4 regions of the Streptomyces sp. NPDC004435 genome follow, and region 3 is predicted to be linked to each of the others. Evidence: riboswitches for the same ligand, from Rfam matches in the RefSeq annotation. Region 3 holds a riboswitch; each other region holds the start of a gene.

Region 1 (7,398 bases), on a different contig from region 3:
CATCCGCTCCCGGATCGCGCGCCTCGGCGACGACCGCGTCACCGTCCCCGCCGGAGCCACCGCCGAGGTCCCGCTCACCCTGGACCCGGCCGCACGCCTGGACGCCGCCCAGTACGGCGACATCACCGGCCGCGTCCTCGCCACCGGCGACGGCGTCCACGTCTCCACCCCCTTCTCCCTCCACGTGGAGCCCCGCACCGTCACGCTGCGGGTGAAGACCGTCGACCGGCTCGGCAACCCCGCCGCGGGCACCTCCGCGCTCGACGTCGTCAGCACCGACACCGCCACCGGCGAACGCCGCTACAACCAGGGCGCGGCGGAGCAGACGTACCGGCTGCGCCCCGGCAGCTACTTCCTCTCCTCCTTCGTCGTCACTCCCGACCGCGGCGAGGGAGCCGGGCTCGCCGACTCCATCACCTACCTCGGCCGCCCCGAGATCGAGCTGACGAAGGACACCACGATCGTCCTCGACGCCCGCCGGGCCCACCGGCTGAAGCCGCGCACCGACCGGCCGACCGAGGTGCGCAGCGGGCTGCTCGGCTTCTCCCGCTCCTGGGACGACACCTGGGGCCACTCCGGGACCCTCTCCGGCGGCCGCACCGTCCGCGGCTACTACGCCTCCGTCGAAGGCCGCGCGCGCGACGGGGAGTTCGGCTTCACGAGCTACTGGCGGGCCGCCGCGCCCCTGCTCTCCGAGTTCGGCGTCGTCGGCGGCGGGAGCCTGCACCCCCTCACCGCCTCGGCCGGGTCGGTCAACCTCGACGGAAAGGGCCGGGCACCCCTCGTCGACGCCGGCACCGGCACGCCCGCCGAGCTCGCGGCCGCCGGGGTCCAGGGCAGGATCGCCCTGGTCCGGATCGCGGACGGCGCGACCAGCGTCTCCGTCCAGGCCCGTGACGCCAGGCTCGCCGGCGCCAAGGCCGTCCTCACCCACCGCACCGCCCCCGGCCGCTGGCAGCCTTCCCCCGGCGCCTCCCCCGAACTCCCCGTGCTCGCCGTCGAGTCCGCCGAAGCCCGGTCCCTGCTGGACCGGCTGGCGGCCGGCCCGGTGACGCTCCGCTGGCACGGCGCCGCCAAGAGCCCGTACACGTACACCCTCGCCTTCCCGGAGCGCCGCGAGATCGACGAGGACCGCACCTACCGCGTCGACGACGACCGGCTCGCCCGGACCACCTCGACGTACCGCTCCATGGGCGTCGCCGCCGACTACATCGACGCCGCGCTCGCCGGCCGTCCGGACGGCTCGCAGGTGCTCGTGCCCTTCGACGGCGTCGCGGTGCCCGGCACCCGGACCGACTTCCAGACCCCCGGCGAGACCTGGCAGCGCTACCTCTCCAGCAGCTTCCCCTGGGGCGAGTTCATGGTCGGCGCACCCCGCACGCCCGAGCCGGGGGAGCGGCGCGACGAGCACTGGTACGACGGCGTCGTCACCCCGCGCGCCCCGATCGACGCCGACGGCCGGCCCCGCCTCGCCGCCGAACGCCAGGGCGACCTGATCGGCGTCTCCACCGCGATGTGGGGCGACGGCACCCACCACGGTGAGGCCGGATCCTTCGGAGACATCGGCAACCTGAAGCTGCGCCTCGACGGTGAGCAGATCGGACGCTCCGTCTACCCGTACGGGGTCTCCGACGTCCCGGCCGAGGAAGGCGCCTACGAACTGGAGCAGTTCATCCAGAAGATCAGCGCGCCGGCGAAGGTCTGGCAGCGGTCGACCTCGGTCGCCACCGTCTGGCGGTTCCGCTCCGCACGTGACGAGAACGTCCACTCCCAGCCCGTCCCGCTCCTCTTCCCCCGCGTCGGGCTGCCCGAGGACGCGGCGAAGACGCTCCCCGCCCGCCCCGGCCAGAAGCTCGCCCTGAAGGCGACCGGCCACGGCGGCTACACCCCCGGGGCTCTGGTCTCCGCCTCGCTGTCGTACTCCTACGACGGCGGCGCGACCTGGACCGAGGCCCCGGTCGCCCGGCACGGCGGCACGTGGACCGCGACGGTGGACCACAGCGGAGCCACCGGCAAGCAGGTCACCCTGCGCACCGAACTGACCGACGCGAACGGCAACTCCGTCCGCCAGACGGTCACCCGCGCCTACGACGTGCGCTGATCCACCCCGGAGCCCCGCCGGACGCCCGCCCACCGGGCGGACGCCCGGCGGGGCCTCCCCGCGCCGTAACCCCGGGGCGCTCCCGACGGGCCCTCAGCCCACCCGGTCCAGCAGGGCGTCCAGATCCTCCGCCGTCCGGGGGCCCGGTACGCCCTCCGGCAGCAGCCCCCGCTCCCTGAGCAGCCGCTCGACCGGCACCGCCCACGGACGTCGCAGCCGGGCCGCGTCGAGCAGGGCCTCGTCCGCGAGGAGCACGGCGGCCGGGCCGGTGCGCAGCCCGGCGGGGGAGAGCACGGCGGCCTCGTCGGCCCACCGCAGCGCCAGGTCCACGTCGTGCGTGGCCATGACCACCGTGGTGCCCGCCGCCCGCAGCCGCTCCAGGGTCTCCAGGAGGCGCTCCTGGCCGTGCGGGTCGAGGCCCGCCGTCGGCTCGTCCATGATCAGGACCCGGGGCCGCATCGCGACCGCGCCGGCGATCGCCGCACGCTTGCGCTGCCCGTACGACAGCAGGTGCGTCGGCCGGTCCGCGAGCGCCGTGATGTCCAGCGCCTCCAGCGCCTCGGCGACCCTCAGCCGCACCTCCTCCTCGGGCAGCCCCAGGTTCATCGGCCCGAAGGACACGTCCTGCGCCACCGAGGCGGCGAAGAGCTGGTCGTCCGGATCCTGCACCACCAGCTGCACCGAGGTCCGCAGCCGGGTCAGCCCCTTCCGGTCGTACGCCACTTCCGTACCGTCCAGGAGCAGCGCCCCCTCCCCGCAGCGCAGCCCGCCGCTCAGCAGCCGCAGCAGCGTCGTCTTCCCGCCGCCGTTGCGCCCGAGCAGCGCGATCGCCCGGCCCTCCGTCACCGCGAAGGCGACACCGGAGAGGACGGCCGGCCCGTCCTCGTACGCGAAACCCGCGCGCACCAACTCCACGACCGGGGTGGGGGCCGTCATGCGAGGAACCTTTCCAGTACGAGGGTGAGGGCGACGAGCCCCGCGAGGAGGCCGGCCGTCGCCGCGAGGAACGGGCGGGAGACCGGGGCCTCGGGCAGCAGCACCCGCAGCGTCCCGTCGTAACCGCGCCCGGCGAGACCGGTCTGGAGCCGCTGCGCCCGGTCGAAGGCCCGCACGAACGAGGTCGCGCCGAGCCCGGCCAGCGACCGCCACACGGCCGCCCGGGTCGTTGCCCCGAGCCGCGCCGCCTGCGCCTGACGCACCTTGGCCTGGGCGTCGAGCAGCAGGAAGACGATCCGGTACATCACCAGGGCCACGTCCACCACCGGCGCCGGCACCCCGGCCCCGACCAGGCGCGGCAGCACGTCCGACACCGGTGTGGTGAACGCGAACAGCAGCACGCCCAGCGAGGCCGACGCCGTCCGCAGCAGCAGCTCTCCGGCGTGCACGGGCCCGTCCGGAGCCCAGGCCACGGCGCCCCCGGGCCCGCCCACCGCGAACAGCAGCGGAACGGCTCCGGTGACGCAGAAGCCCAGGGGGATCCGGAAGGCCCGCCACAGCTGCCGGCCCGGCACACCGGCCGGGCCGAGCAGGACGGCGAGGGTGGCCGCCGCGATCAGGGGCGCCCCCGGCCACGGCGGCAGACACACCGCGCAGAGCGTCAGACCGAAGCCGAGCGCGGCCTTCTCCGCCGGATGACGGCGGCGCCAGCGACTGCTGTGCGCCGCCGCGTCGATCGGCAGCATCCGCGGCTACGCGTCCGCGCCCGGGGCGCCGCTCTCCTCACGGGCCGCGGCCCGCTCCTCGCCCTGCCGGCGACCGCGCCGCACGCCGAAGTAGTAGGCGAGGACACCGGCGCCGAGGGCCGCCTGGAGGGCGAACAGCGCCGACTCGATCTCGCCGGACGGCGGCTCGTAGAGCGGGCTGAACCACGGCTCGTAGTCCGGCTTGATCTCGGTGATCGCCGTCTCGGCCTCCGCGTCCGCGCCGGCGAACGGCTCCTCCTTGTGGTCGCCGAGCCCGAGCACCAGGGGCAGGACCGCCAGCGCCGCCACGAGCGCCAGCAGCAGGGTGTTGATCTTCGCGTTCCGGCTCATCACGCCGCCGCCTCCTCGCGTCGCTTCGACTCCGTCCGGGTGAGCACGCCGAGACGCAGCAGGTCACCCTTGCTGGACTGCATGAGCAGCCGCACCACCAGCACGGTCAGCAGGCCCTCGCTCACGGCGAGCGGGATCTGCGTCACCGCGAAGATGGAGCCGAACTTCGCCAGCGACCCCGCGATGCCGGTGCCCGGGTCGGGGAAAGCGACGGCCAGCTGGACGCTGGTCACGCAGTAGGTGGACAGGTCGGCGACGAACGCGCCGAAGAAGACGCTCACCATCAGCGGCGCCCCGGACCGCTTCAGCAGCACATAGGCGCCGTACCCCGCCCAGGGGCCGACGATCGCCATCGAGAAGACGTTCGCCCCCAGCGTGGTCAGCCCGCCGTGGGCGAGCAGCAGCGCCTGGAAGAGGAGCGTGATGGTGCCGAGGACCGCCATGATCGGCGGCCGGAACAATATCGCGCCCAGTCCCGTACCCGTAGGGTGGGAGCAACTGCCCGTCACCGACGGCAGCTTGAGCGCGGACAGGACGAACGTGAAGGCGCCGGCGGCGCCGAGCAGCAGGGTGGACTCGGGGTTGGCGCGCACCTCGCGGGTGAGCGCGCGGACGCCGTGGACGACGAACGGGGCCGATGCGACGCCCCAGGCGGCCGCATGGACGGGGGGCAGATACCCCTCGGCGATATGCATGATCGGGAGACCCTCTCCAGCACCTCGTGGATGGACAACGCGCCCTGGCCGGTCTCCTGGCTGACGGTCATGACGCCCGACTCCGCCTTCCCATCCCGCGACGGTCTCCCGCGGCGGAACAGTGGCTTCCCCGAGGGGATGGAGCCGGACCTCCCGATCACAGTGGCGAGGGCCGCACCGGTACTGCACCGGTTTCCCGAACACCAAGGCGGTGCGACATTAGTGTGTTGACCTGCCTCATCACAATGCGGGGTCGGTCACTCGCGCTCGGACATCTCCCAAGGCCCGGCGCCGTGCGGGACCCGTTGTCAGACCCCCGCACTAGCGTGGACGTGTCCTAGTGCGTTGCTGCTGCTCGGACGAGGGCGCCCCGGCGGCGTGGAACCCGGCCGGGGCGCCCCGCTTACCTGCGGGCGTCAGACCTTGCGGTAGGCGTACGCCTCCGAGGCCGCCGCCGCGACCGCGTCCAGGTCCCCGCCGGCGCTCGCCGTCACCAGCGCGGCCACCGCGCCCTCCACGAAGGGCGCGTCCACCAGCCGGGTGCCCTCCGGAAGCTCGTCGCCCTCCGCGAGGAGCGCCTTCACCGTCAGTACGGCACTGCCCAGGTCCACCAGGACGGCCACCCCGGCGCCCGCGTCGACGGCCTTCGCGGCCTCGGCGATCAGGTCGGCGCTGGTGCCGAGCCCTCCGCCGGGCCCGCCGCCCGCCGCCGCGACCGGCGCCAGGTCGCCGCCGCCGGCGAGCCCCCGGGCCAGGTCGGCGACCGCCTCCGCGACGGCGCCGCTGTGCGAGACCAGCACGATCCCGACCCTGCCCCCGCTCACCGCCCCGCCCCCTCTCCTGTTCCGGCCGCCTCCGCCGTCTCCGCCAGCGCGGCGAAGAGCAGCGCCGAGGAGGTCGCCCCCGGATCCTGGTGGCCGACCGACCGCTCCCCGAGATAGCTGGCCCGGCCCTTGCGGGCGCGCAGCGGGACGGTCGCGAGCGCGCCCTCGTCGGCCGCGGCGCGCGCCGCGGCGAAGGACTCGGGCAGCGCCGCCACGGCGGGGGTCAGCGCGTCCAGCATCGTCTTGTCGCCCGGTACGGCTCCGCCGAGCTGCCCGACGGCGGCGACCCCGGCCGCGAGCGCGTCCGCGAGCTCGGCCCGCGTGACCTCCCCGCCCTCGCCGAGCGCCTTGCCGGCCCGGCGCAACAGCGTCCCGTAGAGCGGCCCCGAGGCCCCGCCCACCGTGGAGATCAGCTGCCGCCCGGCGGTCACGAGGACCGCGCCCGGTGTCGCGGGCGGCTCCTTCGCCAGCGTGTCGGCGACGGCGGCGAACCCGCGCCGCAGATTGGCGCCGTGGTCCGCGTCGCCGATCGCCGCGTCCAGCTCGGTCAGGCGCCCGGCCTCCCGCTCCACCGCCGCCGCCACGGCCGCCATCCAGCGCACCGCGAACGCGGCGCCGTACGTCTCCGTCATCGTCCCCTCACCGGCCCCATCGCAGCGCGGCCGTCGACACCGGCGCGTCCCACAGCCGCAGCAGCTCCTCGTCCGCCGCGCACACCGTCACCGAGCACCCCGCCATGTCGAGCGAGGTCACGTAGTTCCCGACCAGCGTCCGCGCCACCGGCACCCGGCGCGCGTCGAGGACCCGCCGCACCTCGGCGTTGAACCCGTACAGCTCCAGCAGTGGCGTCGCCCCCATGCCGTTCACCAGCAGCAGCACCGGATCCGACGGCCGCAGGTCGTCGAGGACCGCGTCGACGGCGACCTCGGCGATCTCCCGCGCGGTCATCATCCCGCGCCGCTCCCGCCCCGGCTCGCCGTGGATGCCGACGCCCAACTCCAGCTCCCCGGGCGGAAGGTCGAAGGTCGGGCTGCCCTTGGCGGGCGTGGTGCAGGCGCTCAGCGCGACCCCGAACGACCGCGACCGCGCGACCACCCGCCGGGCCAGCGCCTCCACCCGCTCCAGCGGGGCGCCCTCGTCGGCCGCCGCCCCGGCCAGCTTCTCCACGAAGAGGGTGGCCCCGGTCCCGCGCCGCCCCGCCGTGTACAGGCTGTCGGTCACGGCCACGTCGTCGTCGACGAGCACCCGGGCGACCTGGATGCCCTCGTCCTCGGCGAGTTCGGCGGCCATCTCGAAGTTCAGCACGTCACCCGTGTAGTTCTTCACCACGAACAGCACCCCCGCCCCGCTGTCCACCGCCGCCGCGGCCCGCACCATCTGGTCCGGCACCGGCGAGGTGAACACCTCCCCGGGACACGCCCCGTCGAGCATCCCCGGCCCCACGAACCCCGAGTGCAGCGGCTCGTGCCCCGACCCGCCCCCCGACACCAGCGCGACCTTCCCGGCCACCGGCGCGTCCCTCCGCACCACGACCCGCCGCTCCACGTCCACGGTCAGCTCGGGATGCGCCGCGGCCAGTCCGCGCAGGGCGTCGGCGACGACGGTCTCGGGCACGTTGATCAGCATCCTCATGGATACCTCCTGGTGAGGCTGGCAGGCAGGTGGCTGAGCAGGTTATTTGCAGGTCAGAGTGGGCGAGACCGGTTGTTGATCTCGGTGCCTGATTGACCATCAGGGGCGCGTCG
Region 2 (7,398 bases), on a different contig from region 3:
TGCCTGGCCAGGGTCCTGGCCCGCGGCGGAACACCTGGGGTGACCTCGGTCCCCACGGGGTAACCCATGGGTAATGAGCGCGCGTCCGACCCGGCATGGTTGGATGCGAACAAGAGGGTGAAGCGATCGGGCAGGCGGGAATCGTGAGGATCTTCGGGAAGGTACGGCATCGGCCCTCCGCCTCCTGGCGGCAGGCCACCGACCGCGCGTTCACGCTGATCGGCGACGGACGGTACGAGGACGCGGGCGCGCTGCTCACCCGGGCGGCCGATCTGGAGCCGTGGCTCTCCGAGTCCTGGTTCAACCTGGCGCTGCTCCACAAGTTCCGGCACGACTGGGAGCAGGCCCGCGCCGCCGGTCTGCGGGCCGTGGCCCTGCTGGACAAGGAGACCGGCGCCCCCGACTGGTGGAACGTCGGCATCGCCGCCACCGCGCTCCAGGACTGGCCGCTGGCCCGCCGCGCCTGGCAGGCCTACGGACTGAAGGTCCCCGGCGCCTCCTCCGCCACCGGCGAGCCCGCCGGGATGGAGCTCGGCAGCGCCGCCGTCCGCCTCTCGCCCGAGGGCGAGGCCGAGGTCGTCTGGGGCCGCCGGCTCGACCCGGCCCGCATCGAGGTCCTCTCCATCCCGCTGCCGTCCTCCGGCCGCCGCTGGGGCGAGGTCGTCCTCCACGACGGCGTCCCGAACGGCGAGCGGACCACCACGGCCGGCCCCTCCTACCCGGTCTTCGACGAGATCGAGCTGTGGGCCCCGTCGCCCGTCCCCACCTGGGTCGTCCTCCTGGAGGCCGCCACCGAGGCCGACCGGGACGCCCTGGAGCACCTCGCCGCCGAGGCGGGCTTCGCCGCGGAGGACTGGTCCTCGTCGGTACGGCTCCTCTGCCGGGCCTGCTCCGAGTCGACCATGCCCAGCGCGGAGGGCGAGGGCGACCACGTCGACCCGCACGACCACAGCGAGCCCGGCCACCCCGGCCCGCTCGGCCACCGCTCGCCCGGCGAGCTGTGGGTGCCCGAGCGCGAGTGCGGCATCGCCGCCCCGGCCGACCTCGTCCGCGGCCTCCTGGACGGCTGGGTGGCGGACAGCCCCGACAGCCGGGAATGGCGCGATCTCGAAGAGGTCTGCTGAGCCTTCCGCCCCGGCCCCGTAGGCTGTCCCCGACGGATTCGGGTATTCAGGAAGGCGCGGCGGCACATGGCGCAGCAGGAGACGGGCGAGCAGATCTTCACGGGCTACGCCCTGGACGACGACGGCTACATCGTGGACACGGAGGAGTGCGAGGAGCGCGAGCTCGCCCACCGCGAGCGGGGCACCTCCCGCCCGATCACGGTCGTCGGCAACCCGGTGCTGCACCACGAGTGCAAGGACGTCACCGAGTTCGGTCCGGAGCTCGCGGCCCTGGTCGACGACATGTTCGCCAGCCAGAAGACGGCGGAGGGCGTCGGCCTCGCCGCCAACCAGATCGGCGTCGGCCTGAAGGTCTTCGTCTACGACTGCCCCGACGACGAGGGCGTCCGCCACACCGGCCACGTGGTCAACCCGGTGCTCCAGGAGCTCCCGGCCGACCGCCGCAACCTCGACGACTCCAACGAGGGCTGCCTCTCGGTCCCCACCGCCTACGCCGCCCTGGCCCGCCCGGACTTCGCCGAGGTCCACGGCCAGGACCTCCTCGGCAACCCCATCAAGGTCCGCGGCACGGGCTACTTCGCCCGCGCCCTCCAGCACGAGACGGACCACCTCTACGGCTTCCTCTACATCGACAAGCTCTCCAAGCGCGACCGCAAGGACGCCCTGCGCCAGATGGAAGAGGGCACCCCGCGCTACCCGGTCGTCGCCAACGACTGACCTCGCACGCAGGTACGCGAGAGGGCCCCGCACTCCAGGAGTGCGGGGCCCTCTCGCGTATCGGGACGGAACGGGTCCTAGAAGTCCTCGTCCAGGTCGACCGAGCCCTCGACCGCCACCTGGTAGGCGGAGGGGCGGCGCTCGAAGAAGTTGGTGAGCTCCTGGACGCCCTGGAGCTCCATGAAGGAGAAGGGGTTCTCGGAGCCGTAGACCGGCGGGAAGCCGAGGCGGACCAGGCGCTGGTCGGCGACGCACTGGAGGTACTCGCGCATGGACTCGGTGTTCATGCCGGGCAGGCCGTCACCGCACAGGTCGCGGCCGAACTGGAGCTCCGCCTCGACGGCCTCCCTCAGCATGTCGGTGACCTGCTGCTGGAGGGCGTCGTCGAAGAGCTCCGGCTCCTCCTTGCGGACCGTGTCCACGACCTCGAAGGCGAAGTTCATGTGCATGGTCTCGTCGCGGAACACCCAGTTGGTGCCGGTCGCCAGGCCGTGCAGCAGGCCGCGCGAGCGGAACCAGTAGACGTACGCGAAGGCGCCGTAGAAGAACAGGCCCTCGATGCACGCGGCGAAGCAGATCAGGTTGAGCAGGAAGCGGCGGCGGTCGGCGGCCGTCTCCAGCTGGTCGATCTTCTCGACCGAGTCCATCCACTTGAAGCAGAACTGCGCTTTCTCGCGGATGGAGGGGATGTTCTCGACGGCGTCGAAGGCCGCCGCGCGGTCGTCCGGGTCGGGCAGGTAGGTGTCCAGCAGGGTCAGGTAGAACTGGACGTGCACGGCCTCCTCGAAGAGCTGGCGCGAGAGGTAGAGCCGCGCCTCGGGGGAGTTGATGTGCTTGTACAGCGTCAGGACCAGGTTGTTCGCCACGATCGAGTCGCCCGTCGCGAAGAACGCGACCAGCCGGCCGATCATGTGCTGCTCGCCGGGGGTGAGCTTGGCGAGGTCGGCGACGTCCGAGTGGAGGTCGACCTCCTCGACGGTCCAGGTGTTCTTGATGGCGTCCCGGTAGCGCTCGTAGAAGTCCGGGTAGCGCATCGGGCGGAGGGTCAGCTCGAAGCCGGGGTCCAGGAGGTTCTTGTGCTCGTTGGTGCTCATTACTGGCAGGCCTCGCAGGACTCGGGGTTCTCAAGGGAGCAGGCGACCGCGTCGGGGTCGGCGACCTGCTGGACGGGGATGGGGGCGGCGGCCGTGGCGGACGCCTGGGCCGCGCGGGCGATCCGGGTCGCCGGGCGGGAGCGCAGGTAGTACGTCGTCTTCAGGCCCCGCTTCCAGGCGTAGGCGTACATCGACGACAGCTTGCCGATGGTCGGCGTCTCCATGAAGAGGTTCAGCGACTGCGACTGGTCCAGGAACGGGGTCCGGTCCGCCGCCATGTCGATGAGGCCGCGCTGCGGGATCTCCCAGGCCGTGCGGTACAGCTCGCGCACCTCGGCCGGGACCCAGCCGAAGCCGGCCACCGAGCCGTTGGCCTCGCGCAGCGCCTCGCGGGTCTGCGCGTCCCACACGCCGAGCGCCTTCAGCTCGTCGACGAGGTACGAGTTGACCTGGAGGAACTCGCCGGAGAGCGTCTCGCGCTTGAACAAATTGGAGACCTGCGGCTCGATGCACTCGTAGACGCCGGCGATGGAGGCGATCGTCGCCGTCGGGGCGATGGCGAGCAGCAGGCTGTTGCGCATGCCGGTCGTCGCGATCCGCTCGCGCAGCGCGGCCCAGCGCTCGGGCCAGTTGAGCGCGACGCCGTAGTGGTCGGGGTGGAGCACGCCCTGCGCGGTACGGGTCTTCTCCCAGGCCGGCAGCGGACCGTTGCGCTCGGCGAGGTCGGCGGACGCCTCGTACGCGGCGAGCATGATGCGCTCGGCGATCCGGGTGGAGAGCGCGCGGGCCTCGGCGGAGTCGAAGGGCAGCCGCAGCTTGAAGAAGACGTCCTGGAGGCCCATGGCACCCAGGCCGACCGGACGCCAGCGGGAGTTGGAGTTCCCGGCCTGCTCGGTCGGGTAGAAGTTGATGTCGACGACCCGGTCGAGGAAGGTGACCGCCGTGCGGACGGTCTCGTCGAGCCGCTCCCAGTCGATGGTCCCGCCGGCCACGAAGGCGCCGAGGTTGACCGAGCCGAGGTTGCAGACGGCCGTCTCGCCGTCGTTCGTGACCTCGATGATCTCGGTGCAGAGGTTGGAGGAGTGGACGACCGTGCCGGGCTCGGCGGTCTGGTTGGCTGTACGGTTCGAGGCGTCCTTGAAGGTCATCCAGCCGTTGCCGGTCTGGGCCAGGGTCCGCATCATCCGGCCGTACAGGTCGCGGGCCGGCATGGTCCGGCGGGCCAGGCCCTTCGCCTCGGCGGCGCGGTAGGCGGCGTCGAAGTCCTCGCCCCACAGGTCGACCAGCTCGGGCACGTCGGCGGGGGAGAAGAGCGACCACTCGGCGTCCGCGTTCACCCGGCGCATGAACTCGTCCGGGATCCAGTGGGCGAGGTTCAGGTTGTGGGTGCGGCGGGCGTCCTCGCCGGTGTTGTCGCGGAGCTCCAGGAACTCCTCGATGTCCGCGTGCCAGGTCTCCAGGTAGACCGCGGCGGCGCCCTTGCGGCGGCCGCCCTGGTTCACCGCCGCCACGGAGGCGTCGAGGGTCTTCAGGAACGGCACGATGCCGTTGGAGTGCCCGTTGGTGCCGCGGATCAGCGAGCCGCGCGAGCGGATCCGGGAGTAGGACAGGCCGATGCCGCCGGCGTGCTTCGACAGGCGCGCGACCTGGTGGTAGCGGTCGTAGATCGAGTCCAGCTCGTCCTGCGGGGAGTCCAGCAGGTAGCAGGAGGACATCTGCGGGTGGCGGGTGCCGGAGTTGAAGAGCGTGGGGGAGGAGGGCAGGTAGTCGAGCCGGCTCATCAGCCGGTACAGCGCCGCCACCTCGTCCAGCGCGCGGAGCGAGTCGTCCTCGGCGAGGCCCGCCGCCACCCGGAGCATGAAGTGCTGCGGGGTCTCGATCACCTTGCGGGTGATCGGGTGGCGCAGCAGGTAGCGGGAGTAGAGCGTCCGCAGGCCGAAGTAGCCGAAGCGGTCGTCGCCGGCGAGGTCGATCAGCGCGTCCATGCGGTCCGCGTGCAGCTCGACGAAGGCGGCGGTGCGGTCGGCGATCAGGCCCTCGCGGTGGCCGGTGGCGACGGAGGCGGAGAAGCAGACGGCGCCCTGCGAGGCCGCCTCCTCGGCGATGGTGAGGGTGAGCAGCCGGGCGGCGAGCCGGGAGTAGGCGGGGTCCTCGGAGATCAGTCCGGCGGCGGCCTCGGTGGCCAGTTCGCGCAGCTCCGCCTCGTCCGAACCGGCGTGCCGGCCCCGCAGCGCGGCGGCGGCGACCCGACCGGGGTCGGTGTCGGTGAGGTCGGCGGTGAGGTCGGTCAGGGTCCGCAGCAGCACGGTCCCGGGGCCGTCGCTCTCGATCGCGGCGGCCTCGGTGGCTGACGGACCCGCAGGCGCGATGGTCACGTGGGGGCTCTCCCTCGCTCTCGGCCCGGGGCCGCGGCGGGGGAGGGGCGGACGGGCACCCGTACGCGCGGATGCGCCCGCGCCCACCGGCCCATTCCGCGAGGCCCGGACGTCGTCGGCACCCGGAACGGTCGTACCGGGCGCACTGTCGGCAGGTGCTCGGACTCGCTCCGTGGACAAGGGCACACGAAGTACACCGTTGCGGGACAGTTCCGGATTCGCACCGGATTCCCCTGCGACGACAGCGAGGACGAGCATACATGTGGGGGGCGCCGATCGCGGCACCCCCCACATGTTGTGTCGGTCCGTGGACTACAGCTCCAGGGCGTAGGTTCGCAGAGAGTGTTCGGGGATGGGCTGCCAGTCCCGCTCGGGAGTGCGCAGAAAGCCCATCCGCTCGTAGATCCGGTGGGCCGAGACCATCTTGCCGTCCGTGGAGAGCACGATCCTGGCGCAGCCGGGCAGGGCCCGCGCCCGGTCCACGCAGGCGCGTACGAGCGCCTCCCCGACGCCCCTGCCGCGGGCCGCGGGCGCGACCACGAGCATCCGGAACTCGGCCTCGCCGGGGACGGCGATGTCCGCCCAGGGGGTGCCGCCGGGGGCGAAGGTCACCCCGCCGACGATCCGGTCCTCGGCGTCGGTGGCGACCAGCACCTCGCTCTCGCGCGCCCGCCGGGCCGTGTCGCGGAGCACGTCCAGGTAGAAGTCGTCCTCCCCGTGCAGCAGCAGCCCGTCGTTCAGATAGGTGAGCCCGGTGAGGTCACCGAGCTCCTCGTGCTCCTCGGGCCGTACCGCCCTGATCGTGAAGTCCATGGGTCCCAGTCTGCCGCGCGGGCGTGCGAGAGGGGCCCGGGTTTTCCCGGGCCCCTCTCGCGTGCGCGTCCGCGGCTCAGTGGGTGGCGGCGCCGACCTTGGGGAGCTCGGTGCTGACGCCCTTGTCGCCGGCGTCGGCCGTGTAGTCCGACGGGGAGGTCTCGTCGATGCCGTCGGGGGCCTTGGCGGCCCGGAAGGCGAAGGTGAGGACCACCGTGACGACGATGTTGAGGACGAAGGCGGTGAGGCCGATGTAGCCGATCTCACCGATGCCCGGGATCTCCGCGGAGGAGCCGCCGAAGTGCTTCTGGGTCGGGCTGGCCACGCCGTACGCGGCGAGGGTGCCGTAGATCATGCCGACCGCCCAGCCGGCGATCAGCGCCCAGCGGTGGAACCAGCGGGTGAACAGACCGCCGACCAGGGCCGGGAAGGTCTGGAGGATCCAGATGCCGCCGAGCAGCTGGAAGTTGATCGCGACCGTCTTGTCCATGGTGAGGACGAAGGCGAGCGCGCCGACCTTGACCAGGAGCGAGACCAGCTTGGAGACCTTGGTCTCCTGTGCCGGGGTGGCGTCCTTCTTGATGAAGTCCTTGTAGATGTTGCGGGTGAAGAGGTTGGCCGCGGCGATCGACATGATCGCGGCCGGGACGAGCGCGCCGATGCCGATCGCGGCGAAGGCGACGCCCGCGAACCAGTCCGGGAACATGTTCTCGAAGAGCTGCGGGATGGCGAGCTGGCCGTTCTTCACCTGGATGCCGGCGGCGATCGCCATGAAGCCGAGCAGTCCGAGCAGGCCCAGCATCAGCGAGTACAGCGGCAGGATCGTGGTGTTGCGGCGGATGACCTCGCGGCTCCTGGAGGAGAGGGTCGCCGTGATCGAGTGCGGGTACATGAAGAGCGCGAGCGCCGAGCCGAGCGCGAGCGTCGCGTACGTCCACTGGCTCGCCTCACCCGGGATCAGCGAGCCGCGCGGCTTGTCGGTCGCCGGGTTGATCGTGGCGTAGGCCTCGCCGGCCTTGGCGAAGATCTCGTCGAAGCCGCCGAGCTTGATCGGGATGTAGATGATCGCCACCGCGATCACGATGTAGATCAGGGTGTCCTTGACGAAGGCGATGAGCGCCGGGGCGCGCAGACCCGAGGAGTACGTGTACGCCGCGAGCACACCGAAGGCGATGAGGATCGGCAGGTCCTTGATGAACCAGTGGGTGCCCTCGCCGCCGCCGACGCCCATCACGTCCAGGACGGCCTGGATGCCGACGAGCTGGAGCGCGATGT
Region 3 (7,398 bases):
CGGCCGGCGCGTACGTGGCCCGTGCCCGGCCCGCCGCGGCCGCCTGCTCGAAGAGCGACTTCAGCGGGTCGCTGGAGGAGGCGCCGGACGGCTCGCGGGCGGGGTCCTGCGACGGACCGTGGGAGTCATGCATCGGGTGCCTCCTCGCTGGACGGGTGGGCGGTACGGGGGCTGCGCGGGTCCTCGATGCGGTGGGCGAGCGCGGCCCGTCCGCGGGAGAGGTGGGTCTTGACGGTGCCGGTCGAGAGGCCCGTCTCGGCGGCGACCTGGTCGACGCTCAGGTCGCACAGGTAGTGCAGGGCGAGGGTGCGGCGCTGCTGCTGCGGCAGTCCCCGCATGGCCTCGACGAGGACGAGGTGGTCGGGCTCGGGGCCGTCCACCACCACGGGTGCCACGGCGTCCCGCCGCCACGCCTCGGCCGTACGCCGGCGAAAGCGCCATCGGCTGACCGCGAGGCGCCAGGCGACCGTACGGATCCACGCCTCCGGCTGCCCGTCCCGGTCCAGCTGCCGCCGGCGGTTCCAGCCCTTGACGAAGGCCTCCTGCACGACGTCCTGCGCCTCGTGCAGATCGCCCAGCATCACGTACAACTGCCCCGTGAGCCGCGCCACCGCCTGGGCGTAGAACTCTTCGAACTCCTCGACCGTCAACGAACGACTCCCGCATCTCCGACTACACCCCGCATACGCCTGCCGCCGGGTCCCCGGTTGACACGGGGACCCCACGATCAGAGTGATCGTGATCACATGACCGGACCGGCAGGACACGCGTCGGGGCGGCCGTACGGGACGGCGCCGGGCCGTCAGTCGGGCCCGGAGGCGTCCAGGGTGAGGATCAGGAGGGTGACGTCGTCCTGGATCCCCGCTGCGAAGCGGCTCAGGTCCGACCAGATCGCGGCGGGCAACTCGTCCGGTCCGAGGCCGGTCATCCGGGCCAGGCGTGCGGCGAAGGGATAGAAGGCGCCGGAGGCGTCCCGCGCTTCCAGAACGCCGTCCGACGCGAGGAGGAGCCGGTCACCGGGCCGGAGCGACACGGTGGCGGCGGTTCCGGGCGCCACGTCGGCGAGGCCCAGGCCCAGGGGCGGCCCCGGGTCGAGGTCGAGGGTGCGCACGGCGCCGCCGCGCAGCAGGACCGGCGGCGGATGGCCGCAGGCCAGGACGCGGACCTCCCGCCCGTGCGGGGCGAAGTCCAGGAGGACGGCCGTGGCGAAGAGTTCGGCATGCTCCGTGCGCGCGGAGTCGACCACGAGCCTGCGGTCCAGCCGCGCCGCGACCGCCTCCGCGTCCGCGTCGTCCAGGACGGCCTCGCGGAACGCCCCCAGGACGGACGCGACCGTGGCGACGGCCGACAGGCCGTGGCCCTGTACGTCGCCGAGGACCGCCCGCACCCCGTAGGGGCCGGCCCTGACGTCGAAGAAGTCGCCTCCCACCAGCGTGCCCGCCTCGGCGGCCCGGTAGAGGCTCGCGCAGCGCACGGGACCGACGCGCCGCCGTACGTCGGGGACGATGGCCCGCTGGGCCGTCTCGGCGACGGCCCGTTCCAGGTCGAGCTGCTCGTCCCTGCGCCCCCGGACGAAGGACACGAAGACGCTCAGGGTGGCGACGAAGCCGAGGGTGACGAGGTCGGTGTTCCCCGGCCGGTCCAGATGGAAGGCGGGAACGGTCAGCAGCGCGATCGTCGCGGCGCCGAGGAGGGCCGTGGCCAGCGGTCCGTAGGCCAGGACGGCCAGTGGGGAGACCGCGCCCAGCAGGAAGCCGATGTCCACCGGGACGGAGTCGGTGAGGGAGGCCACCCCCACCCCGACGAGCAGCAGCACGGGCAGGACCCGGACCCAGCGGGGCGGCGGCGCCCCGCGCAGCCAGCTCCGCCGGTACGCGCCGTTCACCGCCTTCCCCGGCTTCACCACACCACCAGGCTCCTACGCCGGTGAGCACCACGCACTCCGCGTCGCGCGACGGGGCCGCGGGGACGCGCCCGCGGCCCCGGTGGCCCCGGGGCTGTTCCCCCGGACCCAGGGGCTTCCACCGTGAGTGACCGCCCTCCGGGCACCGAAGCCCGGAGGGCGGTCACTCACAAGTCCGACTGCATCACAGTTCGTGACGGAGGCGGGCGAACGGGCGCCCGCCTGTCGTGCCCGGGCCGGGGTCAGGCGCCCCAGCGCAGCGCGATGGTGTCGCCGACGTTGACGGTCGTCTCGCGCAGGGCTCCGGTGAAGGCGGAGCCGTCGGTGCTGACCTTCCAGGTGTTCGATCCGCTGTTCGCCTTGCCGTTGAGCGCGGTGATCGCGCCCGTACCCGACGCGGGGGTGACGCTCGTGACGCAGCCGGACGGGGTGGCGGCGCCCGTCGCGGCGGCGAGGACGTCCCCGAGGGTCGTGGTCGTCGCCGTGGGCGTGAAGGAGACCGCGCACACCTTGAGGTTGCCGGCGCCGTCGTCGACGGTGAGCGCGAGCTTGGTGGCGGTCCCCGGGGTGAATGTCGACTGGGCGACCCACTGGGGGGCGCCCGGGGTGACCGGGACCGGCGGGGCCGCGGTGAAGCCGCCTCCGGCGACCGCGCGCAGCGCGTCGATCGAGGAGTACGCGGAAGGAGTGGTGTCGGCGGGCTTGTACTTGAAGCCACCCGCCGGGTTGTACTGGTTGGCGAGGAGGAAGTCGATCGGGGTCTTGGTGGCGAGGGTGGTGAACTCCGCCGACTGCGGGTTGAATCCGCAGGCGTTGAGGCCCGAGACGCCCCAGCCGTTGGAGCTGGTGTTGACGCCGTAGAGGGAGTTGAACGCGCCCGAGGAGCTGACGAGCTTGCCCTTGAGGAAGTTCTTGCCCTGGACGACGTCCGCGTCCGTGTTCGGGACGCCGGAGACGCACAGCGCGGCCATGGCGGCGCCGGTCATGTCGATGTCGCTCGCGGTGTTGATGGCGGTGGGGTTGCCCTCCACCTTCTGGTAGGTCCAGCCGCCGTCGTTGTGCTGGTTGGCGCGGAGGCGGGCGACCATCGCGGCCGTCAGGGCCTGCGGGACGCGGGCGGAGCCGGCCTGGGTCTTGGCGCCGCCGAGGGCGAGGGCGGCGAAGACGGTGCCGTTGAAGTTGGCGGAGGGGCCGAAGTAGCCCGGTTCGGCGGTCTGCCAGTACCCGTAGATGTTCGCGATGAGGTTGCGCGAGGCCGAGACGCGCGCCGGGTCGATGCCGGCGGCGTAGGCGTTCAGCGTCCCCCGCTCGTAGTCGGTGACCACCGGGGTGGCGGACGGCCACGCGGCGGTCGACAGCAGGTTGCGGTAGACGGTTCTGGCGTTCTTGGTGGTGTCGCCGCCGGGTGCCACGTCGACGACGGCGGTGCCCGCGGCGGCGAAGGCGCTGAACGCCCACTCGTTGGAGAGACCCGAGCCGGCGTACGAACCGTCCGCCGCCTGGAGCGACTTGAGGTAGGCCACACCGTTGGTCTTGGAGGTGGCGATCTGCGCGGGGGTGGAGGTCGCGAAGGCGGGGAGCGTGCTGAGCGCGAAGGCGCCGAGCATCGCCGGCACCGCGAGCGCGAGACGGCGTGAGGTTCGGGGAAGGGACAAGGCGTCCTCCTGAAGTCGGCGGACGCCGGCCGCTCCGGTGCAGGCGCGCGTCACCGTGCCGGAGCACGGCCGGGGCATGGCCGGGGACCGCCGTCCGGAACGCGTGGTACGGCTTCGTGTCGTGCGTCGCCGTATGGGCATTCGGGCTCGGAAACGGCCCCCCGCCGTCCCACACCGCTGCGCGTCAGCTCCGGCTTCGCACCGGATTCCCCCATGTGGCAGCCCAGGACGCTACCCGAACGGCCGAGGTACCGCCAGCGTCACCGAGGGGGTGCCCGGTGGGCCGGCCGAGCGGGCGGCCGGTGAGACGCGGACCACCTTGACGATGCCAACTGATCCGTGTTGCACTCCGCCTGATAAGCAATCAGCACCAGGGGAAGCCGGTCGAATTCCGGCGCTGACCCGCAACCGTGGACCCGGCCAGGACCGGGTGAGCCGGAATGCCTGGGCTGGAAATGAGCACGAGGAACGCCGTCGCGGACTACGGCGTGGTCGTCACCGCCCCGCCACGGCGTCGCCGTCGCGAGGCCATCGCCACGTACGCAGCCGCCCGGCAGAGACGAGGGGCCGCGGTGGGGACCGAACAGCAGGCGAGACGGTGGCCGAGGGCGAGACGACGCCTGGTGTCCGTCCTGACCGTTTCCTTTCTGACGCTCGGTACGGGCCTGGCCCACTTCACGGCCGCCACGCCGGCGAGCGCCGACCCGATGAAGAAGTGCACCCGCACCACCGGCGCCATCGTCGCCGTCGACTTCGGTCACTGGGGCGGCCCCGTGGTGCGCGGCTGCGACGCCACCCCCACGACCGGCTACGAGCTGCTGCAGTCCGGCGGGTTCAGCACCGCGGGTACGGAGCACGACGGACCCGCGTTCATCTGCCGCATCGGCAACGGCTCGTTCAACCGGGGCAAGCAGTACCCCACTCCGGCCCAGGAGGACTGCGTCCTCACCCCGCAGGCCACCGCGTACTGGTCGTACTGGATCGCCTCGCCCGGGCAGCGGAAGTGGACGTACAGCCCGCTGGGGGCCATGTCCCGCACCCTCAAGCCGGGCGACGTGGACGCGTGGGTCTTCGGCGGCACCGACATCGGCGGCACCAAGGGCCGGCCCACCTTCACCCCTGACGACGTCCGCGCGGACGGAGGCGACCCGCCGGACCCGGGCGACCCGCCCGCCCCGAGCGTGCCACCGGGCTCGGTCGACCTGCCGGCGGCGGCCCGCTGGCTCACCGACCGGCTGACGAACGGCCAGCGGGTGGTCAACGAGGGCGACACGGTGCCGAACTACCTCGCCACCACCGAGGCCGCCTGGGCCCTGGCCGCCGCCGACGGCGAGAGCCCCGCGGCCCGGAGGATCGCCGCCTTCCTCGGCAGGCCCGAGCACACCGACGCCTACGCCTACCCCGCCGGGAAGGACGAGGCGCCCGACGCCACCGCCGCCGCCCGCCTCGCGCTCGTCGCCGAGGCCACCGGCAAGGACCCGCGTGACTTCGGCGGCCACGACCTCCTCGGCGACCTCCTGGCGAACGTCTGCCTCAGCGGCTCGGACGCTCCCCAGCCCGTCCCCGGCTGCACCACCAAGGGCGACTTCCGGACGACCGGACAGACCGAGGGCCAGGCCCTCGCCGTCATCGCCCTGCTGAACGGTGACGTGACCCCGCCGGCCGAGGCGGTGACGCGGCTGACTCAACTCCAGTGCGACGACGGCGGATTCCCGAGCTTCCTGATCCTGGACGGGCAGGTCTGCGAGAGCGAGGCCGGGAGCACCGCGCTGGTCGCGCTCGCCCTCCAGCGGGCCGGCGGCCACAAGGCGGTCGTCACCAAGGCCCGCTCCTCTCTGAAGAAGGCCCAGTTCAAGACCGGTGCCTGGCCCGCCGTCTCGTACAGCGTCCCGGGCAGCGCGTACGCCACGGGCTGGGCGGCCCAGGCGCTGCGGGCGCTGGGCGACCGGGCCCACGCGGACGCGGCCGTCTCCTGGCTCTCCCGACAGCAGCTCCCCGGCGGGGGCTTCGCCTTCGAGGAGGGCACCCCGGACCCGCTGCTCTACGCCACCACCGCGGCCCTCATCGCGGGCGCGAAGAGCGACCTGGTGACGCTGACCACGAAGGAGCCGGCGCCGCCGACCACCCCTCCGACCACTCCGCCCACGACACCCCCGACCACGGCCCCTCCCACGACCGGGCCCACCAGTCCCCCGGCCGGTGAGGGACCGGACCTCAAGAAGGGCTCGGCCTACCTCGCCGACCACCGGCGGCTGATCCAGGGCCGGTACTACGAGGGCAGCCCCCGCTTCGCCGACTACGGCCTGACCATCGACGGCGCGTACGCGCTCGCCGCCACCGGCCACGACAACGCCACCCTGCGCAACATCGTCGACTTCCTCGACAAGGGCGGCGAGGACGCCTCGGGCCGCGGCGTCCACGACTGGACCAAGGTCGGCACCAAGTACGCCGGCGGCGGGTTCATCGGCAAGGCGGCGGTCCTCGCCGAGTCCGTGGGCCGCGACCCCCGCGCCTTCGGCGGGAAGGACCTGATCGCCGCGCTCGCCCGGGGCGTCTGCCCGGCCGCGACCCCGGCCGAGCCCCGCAAGTGCGCCGGCCAGGGCAACTACACCTACGCCACCTCGGTCTTCTCCCAGTCCCTGGGCGTCATCGCCCAGGTCAGGGCGGGTGAGACGGCCGCCGCGGCCTCGCCGGTGGCGTACCTCAAGAGCCTCCGCGACCCGTCGACCGGCGCCTGGCCCAGTCTCATCGGCGAGCCGAGCGACATCGAGGTCGACTCGACGGCGATGGCCGCGATGGCCATGGACCTGCTGCCCGACGCCGAGGCGCAGGCGGCCGTGGACCGGGCCCTGGTGTGGCTGGCCGGGCAGCAGCTCCCCGACGGTGGCTTCCCCGGAGCCTCCGGGAACTCCGTCAACTCGGCGGCGCTCGCCGTCCAGGGGCTGTCGCTGGACACCGAGAAGTACGCGGCCGAGATCGCGAAGGCGCGGAAGTTCCTGGCCTCGCAGCAGAACAAGGACGGCGGCTTCAACGTCAGCAAGGGCGGTCAGGCAGGATCCGACGTCCGGGCCTCCGCCCAGGCGGTCGGCGGGGCCACCGGCATCTCCTTCGGCACGCTGACCCGTGACCTGAGCGGCACGACCGCCGAGCCGGTCCCGAGCCCGTCCGGGCCGCCCGCCTCCCCCTCGTCGACGCCCGTGATCATCACCCCGGGCGAGGACGGCGGCACGGAGAGCGGCGGATCCCAGACGTCCGGCACGGGCGGCGGCGAGGCCCAGGCGTCCGGCACCGGGAAGGGCGGAAGCCTCGCCGCCACCGGGTCGCAGGTCACCGCCCTCGCCGTCACGGCCGTGCTCCTGGTCGCCGCGGGCTGGGGCGCGACCCACCTCGCCCGCCGGCGGCGCGAGACCGACGGCGGCCCGGCATGACCACTCGCCGCGTCCCGCGTTCCCTCACGCGTGCGGGGACCGCGCTGGGGCTGTCGGTGGCGGCCGTCGCCGCCACCGCGGCCCCGGCCGGCGCCGCCCCCCAGCCGATGGGGCAGTGCACCACCTCCTCCGGCGCCGTCCTCGCCGTCGACTTCAGCCACTGGGGAGGGCCCATCTACCGCTCGTGCGGGACGACCCCCACGACCGGGTACGAGCTCCTGAACCAGGGCGGCTGGCGGACCACCGGCACGGGCCACGACGGCCCCGCCTTCATCTGCCGCATCGGCTACAGCGGTCACCAGGGAGGGAAGCAGTACCCGACGCCCCAGCAGGACGACTGCGTCCTCACCCCGCCCGCCTCCGCGTACTGGTCGTACTGGCACGCGGATCCGGGCGAGAACACCTGGGAGTA
Region 4 (7,398 bases), on a different contig from region 3:
CTCGGCGTCCCTGCGGCGCGCCGCCCACTTGCGGCCGCCGACGGACGCCTTGCCGCCCAGCGACTTCTTGGCGACCGGGACCAGCGGGGCCTTCGGGTCGGCCGAGGCGGCCCGGGCGACCAGCTTGTAGACCATGGAGCAGGTGGGGTGGCCGCTGCCGGTGACGAGCTGGGTGCCCACGCCGTACGCGTCGACCGGCGCGGCGGCCAGCGAGGCGATGGCGTACTCGTCGAGGTCGGAGGTGACCACGATCCGGGTGTCCCGGGCGCCGAGCTCGTCCAGCTGGGCCCGGACCCGGTGGGCGACGAGCAGCAGGTCGCCGGAGTCGATGCGGACGGCGCCGAGCTCGGGCCCGGCGATCTCGACGGCGGTGCGGACGGCCTCCGCCACGTCGTAGGTGTCGACGAGGAGGGTGGTGCCCCGGCCGAGGCTGTCGACCTGGGCCCGGAAGGCGTCCCGCTCGCTGTCGTGGAGCAGGGTGAAGGCGTGCGCGGAGGTGCCGACGGTCGGGATGCCGTAGCGGAAGCCCGCGGCGAGGTCGGAGGTCGAGTCGAAGCCGCCGACGTAGGCGGCGCGGGAGGCGGCGACGGCGGCCAGCTCGTGGGTGCGGCGGGCGCCCATCTCGATCAGGCGCCGGCCGCCGGCCGCCGCCGACATCCGGGAGGCGGCCGCGGCGATGGCCGAGTCGTGGTTGAGGATCGAGAGGATCACCGTCTCCAGGAGCACGCACTCGGCGAAGGAGCCCTCGACCCGCAGCACGGGGGAGCCGGGGAAGTACACCTCCCCCTCGGGGTATCCCCAGATGTCGCCGGAGAAGCGGTATCCGGCGAGCCATTCGAGGGTCGGCTCGTCGACGATCGACCGCTCGCGCAGGAAGCCGAGCACGGCCGGGTCGAAGCGGAAGTTCTCGACGGCGTCCAGCACCCGGCCGACGCCGGCGAGGACGCCGTACCGCCGGCCCTCCGGCAGCCTTCGGGTGAAGACCTCGAAGACGGAGCGCCGGTCGGCGGTGCCGGCCCGGAGGGCCGCCTGGAGCATGGTGAGCTCGTACTGGTCGGTGAAGAGCGCGGTCGACGGCACGTCCACCGGGAGCCCAAGGTCCGCAGCGTTCATGCCGACGATGCTAGCGCAGTATTCGTCAGTTTGACGAATACTGCGCCGGGCGGCCTCTCCGAGGTGGCCCGTTTGTGCGACGGGGGGGCCCGGGTGGCAGCATGGGACGAGTGAGCATCGCGCCTATCGAGATCGAACGGACCGAGTCGGCCGAGGAGGTCTCCGCGGTCGTCGAGCCCGACGTCCCCTGGGTCACCCTCGTGCACAACGACCCGGTGAACCTGATGAGCTATGTCACCTACGTCTTCCAGTCGTATTTCGGTTACTCGAAGGACAAGGCGCACAAGCTGATGCTCGACGTGCACAACAAGGGCCGCGCGGTGGTCTCCAGCGGCACCCGCGAGGAGATGGAACGGGACGTGCAGGCGATGCACGGCTACGGACTGTGGGCGACGCTCACCCAGGACCGCGGCTGATGGCCGGCCACTTCGAGGCCGTCCCGGGCGGCGGAGCGGCCGTCGCCCTCGACCAGGTCGAGGTCTCCATCCTGCGCTCCCTCTCCGTCCAGCTCCTGGAGCTGATCGGGCCGGGCGACGAACCCGAGGCGGACGCCGACCCGCTCGCCGCCCTCTTCGCCGAGGGCCCCAGCGAGCCCCCGTCCGACCCCGCCCTGCGCCGGCTCTTCCCCGACGCCTACGGGGACGACACCGAGGAGCTGCGGGCCGCCGCGGCCGACTTCCGCCGCTTCACCGAGAACGACCTGCGGGCCCGCAAGCGCGAGGACGCCCTCGCGGTGGTCCGCGCCCTGGACGGACTGAGCAGCGGGGGACCGGAGGAGTCCGCCCTCCTGAAGCTGACCCCGGACGAGTCCCGGGCCTGGCTCGGCACCCTCAACGACCTGCGGCTGACCATCGCCACCCGGCTCGACATCACCGAGGACGAGGAGAGCGAGCGGCTCTACCGGCTGCCGGACAGCGATCCGCGCAAGCCGATGGTGATGGCGTACCTCTGGCTCGGCGCGCTCCAGGAGTCGTTGGTCGAGACGCTGATGTCCTGACGGGTGCCCGTCCTCGGGTGTTCGCTCAGCGGACGCTCAAATCCAGATAACGAACTCGTTATCCGAGCGAACACCTTGCCGTCTTGTATCCCTCTTGTCCGTATTTATTTGTGGCGCGCACCACACCCAACTCCGTCGAACGTGCCCCGGACCGTGATAAATCTTCACGACCGCTCGGGCACGCCACCCCTGTTCCCGAGGGCGCCCCAGCCGGCTGACCGCCGGTGGCACTCCATCCATATCCGGGGGGATCAGGACCTGATCCGCAGCAGACGCACTCGATGTCGCGCGGATCAGCATGGAGAAAGGCGCACCACCATGACCTCAGTGCAGGTCGACAAGCAGAACGACGGCACCGACGGGGCCGTGGACGGCGGCGAGGGCTACCAGCGTGGCCTCGGCGCCCGCCAGATCCAGATGATCGCCATCGGCGGCGCGATCGGCACCGGGCTCTTCCTCGGCGCCGGCAAGGCCATCCACAAGGCCGGACCCAGCCTCATCCTGGCGTACGCGATCGCCGGTCTGGTCATCTTCTTCATCATGCGGGCCCTGGGCGAACTGCTCATGTACCGCCCGGTGTCGGGCTCCTTCGCGGAGTACGCCCGCGAGTTCGTCGGCCCCTTCGCGGGCTTCGTCACCGGCTGGACGTACTGGCTCTTCTGGGTCGTCACCGGCATCACCGAGGTCACCGCCGCGGCCACCTACATGACGTACTGGTGGGACATCCCGCAATGGATCTCCGCCCTCGTCTTCACCGTGATCCTCTACGGCGCCAACCTGATCTCCGTGAAGCTCTTCGGCGAGCTGGAGTTCTGGTTCTCCATGGTCAAGGTCACCGCCATCATCGGCATGATCCTGATCTGCGCCGGCATCCTCACCGTCGGCTTCTCCGACGCCGGTGACACCGCCACCGTGGCCCACCTCTGGAACCAGGGCGGCTTCTTCCCCAACGGCGTCGGCTCCACGCTGATGACCCTCCAGATCGTGATGTTCGCCTTCCTCGCCGTCGAACTCGTCGGCGTCACCGCGGGCGAGTCCAAGGACCCGAAGACCGTCCTGCCCAAGGCCATCAACACCGTGCCGTGGCGCATCGCCGTCTTCTACGTCGGCGCCCTGATCATGATCCTCTCGGTCGTCCCGTGGACCGAGTTCCAGCCGGGCGTCTCCCCGTTCGTCGCCGCCTTCGAGAAGATGGGCCTCGGCGTCGGCGCCGCCATCGTCAACTTCGTCGTCCTGACGGCCGCGCTCTCCTCCTGCAACTCCGGCATGTACTCCACCGGCCGCATGCTGCGCGACCTCGCGCTCAACGGCCAGGGCCCGAAGGTCTTCACCCGCCTCACCAAGGGCGGCACCCCGCTCCTCGGCCTGACCTTCTCCGCCGCGCTCATGCTCGTCGGCGTCTGGATCAACTACGTCGCCCCGGGCAAGGCCTTCGAGTACGTCGTCTCCTTCGCCACCATCTCCGGCATGTGGGCCTGGATCATGATCCTCGTCAGCCAGATCCGCTACCGCCGCAAGTGCGACCGGGGCGAACTGCCCGAGTCCACCTTCAAGGCCCCCGGCGCCCCCTGGACGAGCTGGTTCGCGCTCCTCTTCATCGGCATGGTCATCGTGATGATGGGCATCGACGAGGGCGCCCGCGTCTCGCTCTACTGCGCCCCCGTCTGGGGCCTGATCCTCACCGTCTCCTACCTGGTGCTCAAGGCCCGCAACCCCGAGGGCGCCGCCTTCGTCAAGCGCTCCTGACCAGCACCGTCTCGGCATCCGGGCCGCTCCGTACCAACCCTCGGTACGGAGCGGCCCGTCTGCTTATCCTGTCGGCATGCTGACCATCACCCGGGACCTGTACGACCGGATCGTGGAACACGCCCGCGCGGACCACCCCGACGAGGCCTGCGGCGTCGTCGCCGGGCCGGTCGGCTCGGGCCGCCCCGAGCGGTTCATCCCGATGCTCAACGCCGCCCGCTCGCCCACCTTCTACGAGTTCGACTCCGCCGACCTCCTCAAGCTCTACCGCGAGATGGACGACCGGGACGAGGAACCCGTGATCATCTACCACTCGCACACGGCGACCGAGGCGTACCCCTCCCGCACCGACATCACCTACGCCAACGAGCCCGGCGCCCACTACGTGCTCGTCTCCACCGCCGACACCGACGCCGCCGGACCCTTCCAGTTCCGCTCCTACACGATCGTCGACGGCGTCGTGACCGAGGAGGACGTCAAGGTCGTCGAGGCGTACGAGTAGTCTGACCCCGACCTTCAGGGCGGCAGGAACCAGGAAGCCGGTGCGAATCCGGCGCGGTCCCGCCACTGTGACCACCCCGCGTGGAAGCCAGGAACTGACCTGCCGCCTTCTCACCACCGATCGGGGACGTGGAAATCCCCGGAGGAGGCCCTCGCCATGACCCGGCGCCCCCGGCTGCTCGCCGCCACCGCCCTGCTGCCCCTGCTCGCCGCCTGCGCCGGCCCCGCGAGCACCCAGGACGCCGCGAAGCCCGCCCCCGGCTTCCCGTACACCGTCACCAACTGCGGCGAGACCACCACCTTCCAGGCCCCGCCGAAGCGCGCGGTCACCATGAACCAGCACGTCACCGAGATCCTCCTGGCCCTCGGCCTGGAGAAGTCCCTCGCCGGCACCGCCTACCTCGACGACGCGATCCTGCCCGCCTACCAGAAGGCGTACGACTCGGTCCCCGTCCTCTCCAAGGAGTACCCCTCCAAGGAGGCGCTGCTCGCCGCGAACCCCGACTTCGTCTACGGCGGTTACGCCTCCGCCTTCGACGCCAAGGACGGCCGCGGCCGCGACGACCTGGCCGAGGCCGGCATCACCACCCGCCTCAACAGCGAGTCCTGCCCCGCCGGCACCCCCTCCGTCGACGACCTCTACCGCGAGGTCACCGAGGTCGGCCGCACCTTCGGCGTCCCCGACCGGGCCGAGAAGTGGAACAAGGAGGCCCGCGCCACCGTCGCCGCCACCGAGAAGCGCCTCGGCGGCCTCGACCCCGTCTCCGTCTTCGTCTACGACAGCGGCGACAAGACCGCCTTCACCGCCGGCGGCAAGGGCATCGGCAACGAGCTCATCAGCCGGGCCGGCGGCCGCAACGTCTTCGCCGACCTCCCCAAGGCCTTCGGCGACGCCGCCTGGGAACAGGTCGTCGCCCGCAAGCCCGAGGTCATCGTCATCTACGACTACGGCTCCACCACCGTCGAGCAGAAGAAGAAGCGCCTCCTCGACGACCCCGCCCTCAAGGACGTCCCCGCCGTCAAGAACCGCCGCTTCGCCGTCCTCCCGCTCTCCGACACCGTCCTCGGCGTCCGCGTCCCCGCCGCCGTCGACAAGCTCGCCGCCCAGCTCCACCCGGCCACCGGCCGATGACCGCCGTCGCCGCCGCCCCGGCCCCTCCGGCGGCGGCGACGCCCGGCCGGGGCCGGTACGCCCTCGTCGTCGCCGGGCTGCTCGCCGCCCTCGCCGCCGCCGTGCTCGGCTCCCTCGCGCTCGGCTCCGTACGGATCCCGCCCGGCCAGGTGCTCGAAGCCCTCACCGGGCGCGCGGACCCCTCCCCGTACCGCACCATCGTGCTCGACGTCCGGCTGCCCCGGGTGATCCTCGGGATCGTCGTCGGCGCCGGGCTCGCGGTCGTCGGGACCGTCCTCCAGGCCCTCGTCCGCAACCGGCTCGCCGACCCCTTCCTGCTCGGGATCTCCTCCGGGGCCTCCACCGGCGCCGTCCTCGTCCTGGTCCTCGGCATCGGCGGCGGGCTCACCACCACCCTCGCCCTGCCCGCCGGCGCCTTCGCCGGCTCCCTCGTCGCCCTCGTCCTCGTCTACGCGCTGGCCCGCCGCGGCTCCACCATGACCGGACCCCGGCTCGTCCTCGCCGGCGTCGCCGTCTCGTACATCCTCACCGCCCTCACCACCCTCATCCTGGTCGCCGCCGCCCGCCCCGAGCACTTCCAGGAAGCCCTCTACTGGTCCTTCGGCGGCCTCGGCTCCGCCCGCTGGGACACCCTCGTGCTGCCCGCCGCCGTCCTGGTCCTCGGCACCGGCGTCCTGCTCGCCCTCGCCCGACCGCTCGACCTCCTGCTCACCGGCGACGAGGGCGCCACCGTCCTCGGCCTCGACACCGGACGCTTCCGCGCCGCCGTCTTCCTCCTCGCCTCCCTCGTCACCGCCGTGATGGTCGCCGCCAGTGGCGCCGTCGGCTTCATCGGCCTGATGGTCCCGCACGCCGCCCGCCTCCTCGTCGGAGCACCACACCGCCGGCTGCTGCCCGTCGCCGCCCTCGGCGGAGCCGTCGCCCTCGTCGTCGCCGACCTCGGCGCCCGCACCGTCGCCGCCCCCCAGGACATCCCCGTCGGCGTCCTCACCGCCCTCACCGGCGGCCCGCTCTTCCTCTGGCTGATGCGCCGCCGCCCCGAAGGAGCCGCCTTGTGACCGGACTGCGCATCGAGGGCCTCTCGTACGAGCACCGGCTCCGCGACGCCCACCTCACCGCCCGCCCCGGCGAGACCGTCGGCCTCATCGGCCCCAACGGCAGCGGCAAGACCACCCTCCTGCGCTGCGTCTACGGCACCCTCGCCCCCACCGCGGGCCGCGCCCTGCTCGACGGCGCCGACCTGCGCGCCCTCGGCCCCAAGGCCCGCGCCCGACGGGTGGCCACCGTCCCGCAGGACTCCACCCTCGAATTCGAGGTCACCGTCCGCGAACTCGTCACCCTCGGCCGCTCCCCGCACAAGCGGTTCTGGGAGGGCGACACCGCCGTCGACGCGGCCCGCACCGACGCCGCCCTCGCCCGCGTCGGCCTCACCGCGCTCGCCGACCGCGCCTACCCGACCCTCTCCGGCGGCGAACGCCAGCGTGCCCTGGTCGCCCGCGCCCTCGTCCAGGAACCCGAGCTCCTCGTCCTCGACGAACCGACGAACCACCTCGACATCCGCCACCAGATGGACGTCCTCGCCCTGGTCCGCACCCTGGGCACCACCAACCTCCTGGCGCTCCACGACCTCAACCTCGCCGCCGCCCACTGCGACCGGATCTACGTCCTCGAAGCCGGCCGGGTCGTCACCGGCGGCACCCCGGAAGAGGTCCTCACCCCCGAACTCCTCGCGGCCGTCTACGGGGTGGAAGCCGACGTCGTCCCGCACCCCAGGACCGGCGCCCCGACCGTCCTCTACACGCCGAGCCAGGCGGTCGGTCCGGCCCTCGGTCAGAAAACATCCAGCATCTGAGATCACATTCCGAAACCCGGACCGGGAATCGATACGATGACCGCATGGTTTCCCACG

The links. A riboswitch is a leader RNA that binds a small molecule or an ion and turns the genes downstream of it on or off. The one in region 3 is predicted to bind cobalamin.
Region 1: it holds a riboswitch for cobalamin, as region 3 does, so the genes downstream of both, ACFYT9_RS35960 (energy-coupling factor ABC transporter permease) here and ACFYT9_RS18805 (prenyltransferase/squalene oxidase repeat-containing protein) in region 3, are expected to answer to the same signal.
Region 2: it holds a riboswitch for cobalamin, as region 3 does, so the genes downstream of both, ACFYT9_RS27790 (ribonucleoside-diphosphate reductase subunit alpha) here and ACFYT9_RS18805 (prenyltransferase/squalene oxidase repeat-containing protein) in region 3, are expected to answer to the same signal.
Region 4: it holds a riboswitch for cobalamin, as region 3 does, so the genes downstream of both, ACFYT9_RS00275 (ABC transporter substrate-binding protein) here and ACFYT9_RS18805 (prenyltransferase/squalene oxidase repeat-containing protein) in region 3, are expected to answer to the same signal.

What each region holds. Positions count from the first base shown of each region.
Region 1 is NZ_JBIAMB010000029.1:32,968-40,365, forward strand. It holds gene ACFYT9_RS35940 (S8 family serine peptidase) at 1-2,101, shown strand, start outside; gene ACFYT9_RS35945 (ATP-binding cassette domain-containing protein) at 2,195-3,037, opposite strand; gene cbiQ (cobalt ECF transporter T component CbiQ) at 3,034-3,783, opposite strand; gene ACFYT9_RS35955 (energy-coupling factor ABC transporter substrate-binding protein) at 3,790-4,134, opposite strand; gene ACFYT9_RS35960 (energy-coupling factor ABC transporter permease) at 4,134-4,829, opposite strand; cobalamin riboswitch at 4,858-5,052, opposite strand; gene ACFYT9_RS35965 (PTS-dependent dihydroxyacetone kinase phosphotransferase subunit DhaM) at 5,246-5,653, opposite strand; gene dhaL (dihydroxyacetone kinase subunit DhaL) at 5,650-6,285, opposite strand; gene dhaK (dihydroxyacetone kinase subunit DhaK) at 6,293-7,285, opposite strand.
Region 2 is NZ_JBIAMB010000017.1:75,423-82,820, forward strand. It holds gene ACFYT9_RS27770 (HD-GYP domain-containing protein) at 1-63, shown strand, start outside; gene ACFYT9_RS27775 (tetratricopeptide repeat protein) at 144-1,124, shown strand; gene def (peptide deformylase) at 1,191-1,841, shown strand; gene ACFYT9_RS27785 (ribonucleotide-diphosphate reductase subunit beta) at 1,919-2,935, opposite strand; gene ACFYT9_RS27790 (ribonucleoside-diphosphate reductase subunit alpha) at 2,935-5,310, opposite strand; cobalamin riboswitch at 5,443-5,602, opposite strand; gene ACFYT9_RS27795 (GNAT family N-acetyltransferase) at 5,623-6,123, opposite strand; gene mctP (monocarboxylate uptake permease MctP) at 6,200-7,398, opposite strand, start outside.
Region 3 is NZ_JBIAMB010000009.1:243,049-250,446, reverse strand. It holds gene ACFYT9_RS18825 (hypothetical protein) at 1-133, opposite strand, end outside; gene ACFYT9_RS18820 (SigE family RNA polymerase sigma factor) at 126-650, opposite strand; gene ACFYT9_RS18815 (PP2C family protein-serine/threonine phosphatase) at 803-1,906, opposite strand; gene ACFYT9_RS18810 (hypothetical protein) at 2,146-3,510, opposite strand; cobalamin riboswitch at 3,694-3,770, opposite strand; cobalamin riboswitch at 3,893-4,025, shown strand; gene ACFYT9_RS18805 (prenyltransferase/squalene oxidase repeat-containing protein) at 4,131-6,986, shown strand; gene ACFYT9_RS18800 (hypothetical protein) at 6,983-7,398, shown strand, end outside.
Region 4 is NZ_JBIAMB010000001.1:53,317-60,714, forward strand. It holds gene ACFYT9_RS00250 (nicotinate phosphoribosyltransferase) at 1-1,113, opposite strand, end outside; gene clpS (ATP-dependent Clp protease adapter ClpS) at 1,215-1,529, shown strand; gene ACFYT9_RS00260 (DUF2017 domain-containing protein) at 1,529-2,110, shown strand; gene ACFYT9_RS00265 (amino acid permease) at 2,429-3,856, shown strand; gene ACFYT9_RS00270 (Mov34/MPN/PAD-1 family protein) at 3,933-4,358, shown strand; cobalamin riboswitch at 4,336-4,476, shown strand; gene ACFYT9_RS00275 (ABC transporter substrate-binding protein) at 4,515-5,489, shown strand; gene ACFYT9_RS00280 (FecCD family ABC transporter permease) at 5,486-6,547, shown strand; gene ACFYT9_RS00285 (ABC transporter ATP-binding protein) at 6,544-7,341, shown strand; gene ACFYT9_RS00290 (putative leader peptide) at 7,386-7,398, shown strand, end outside.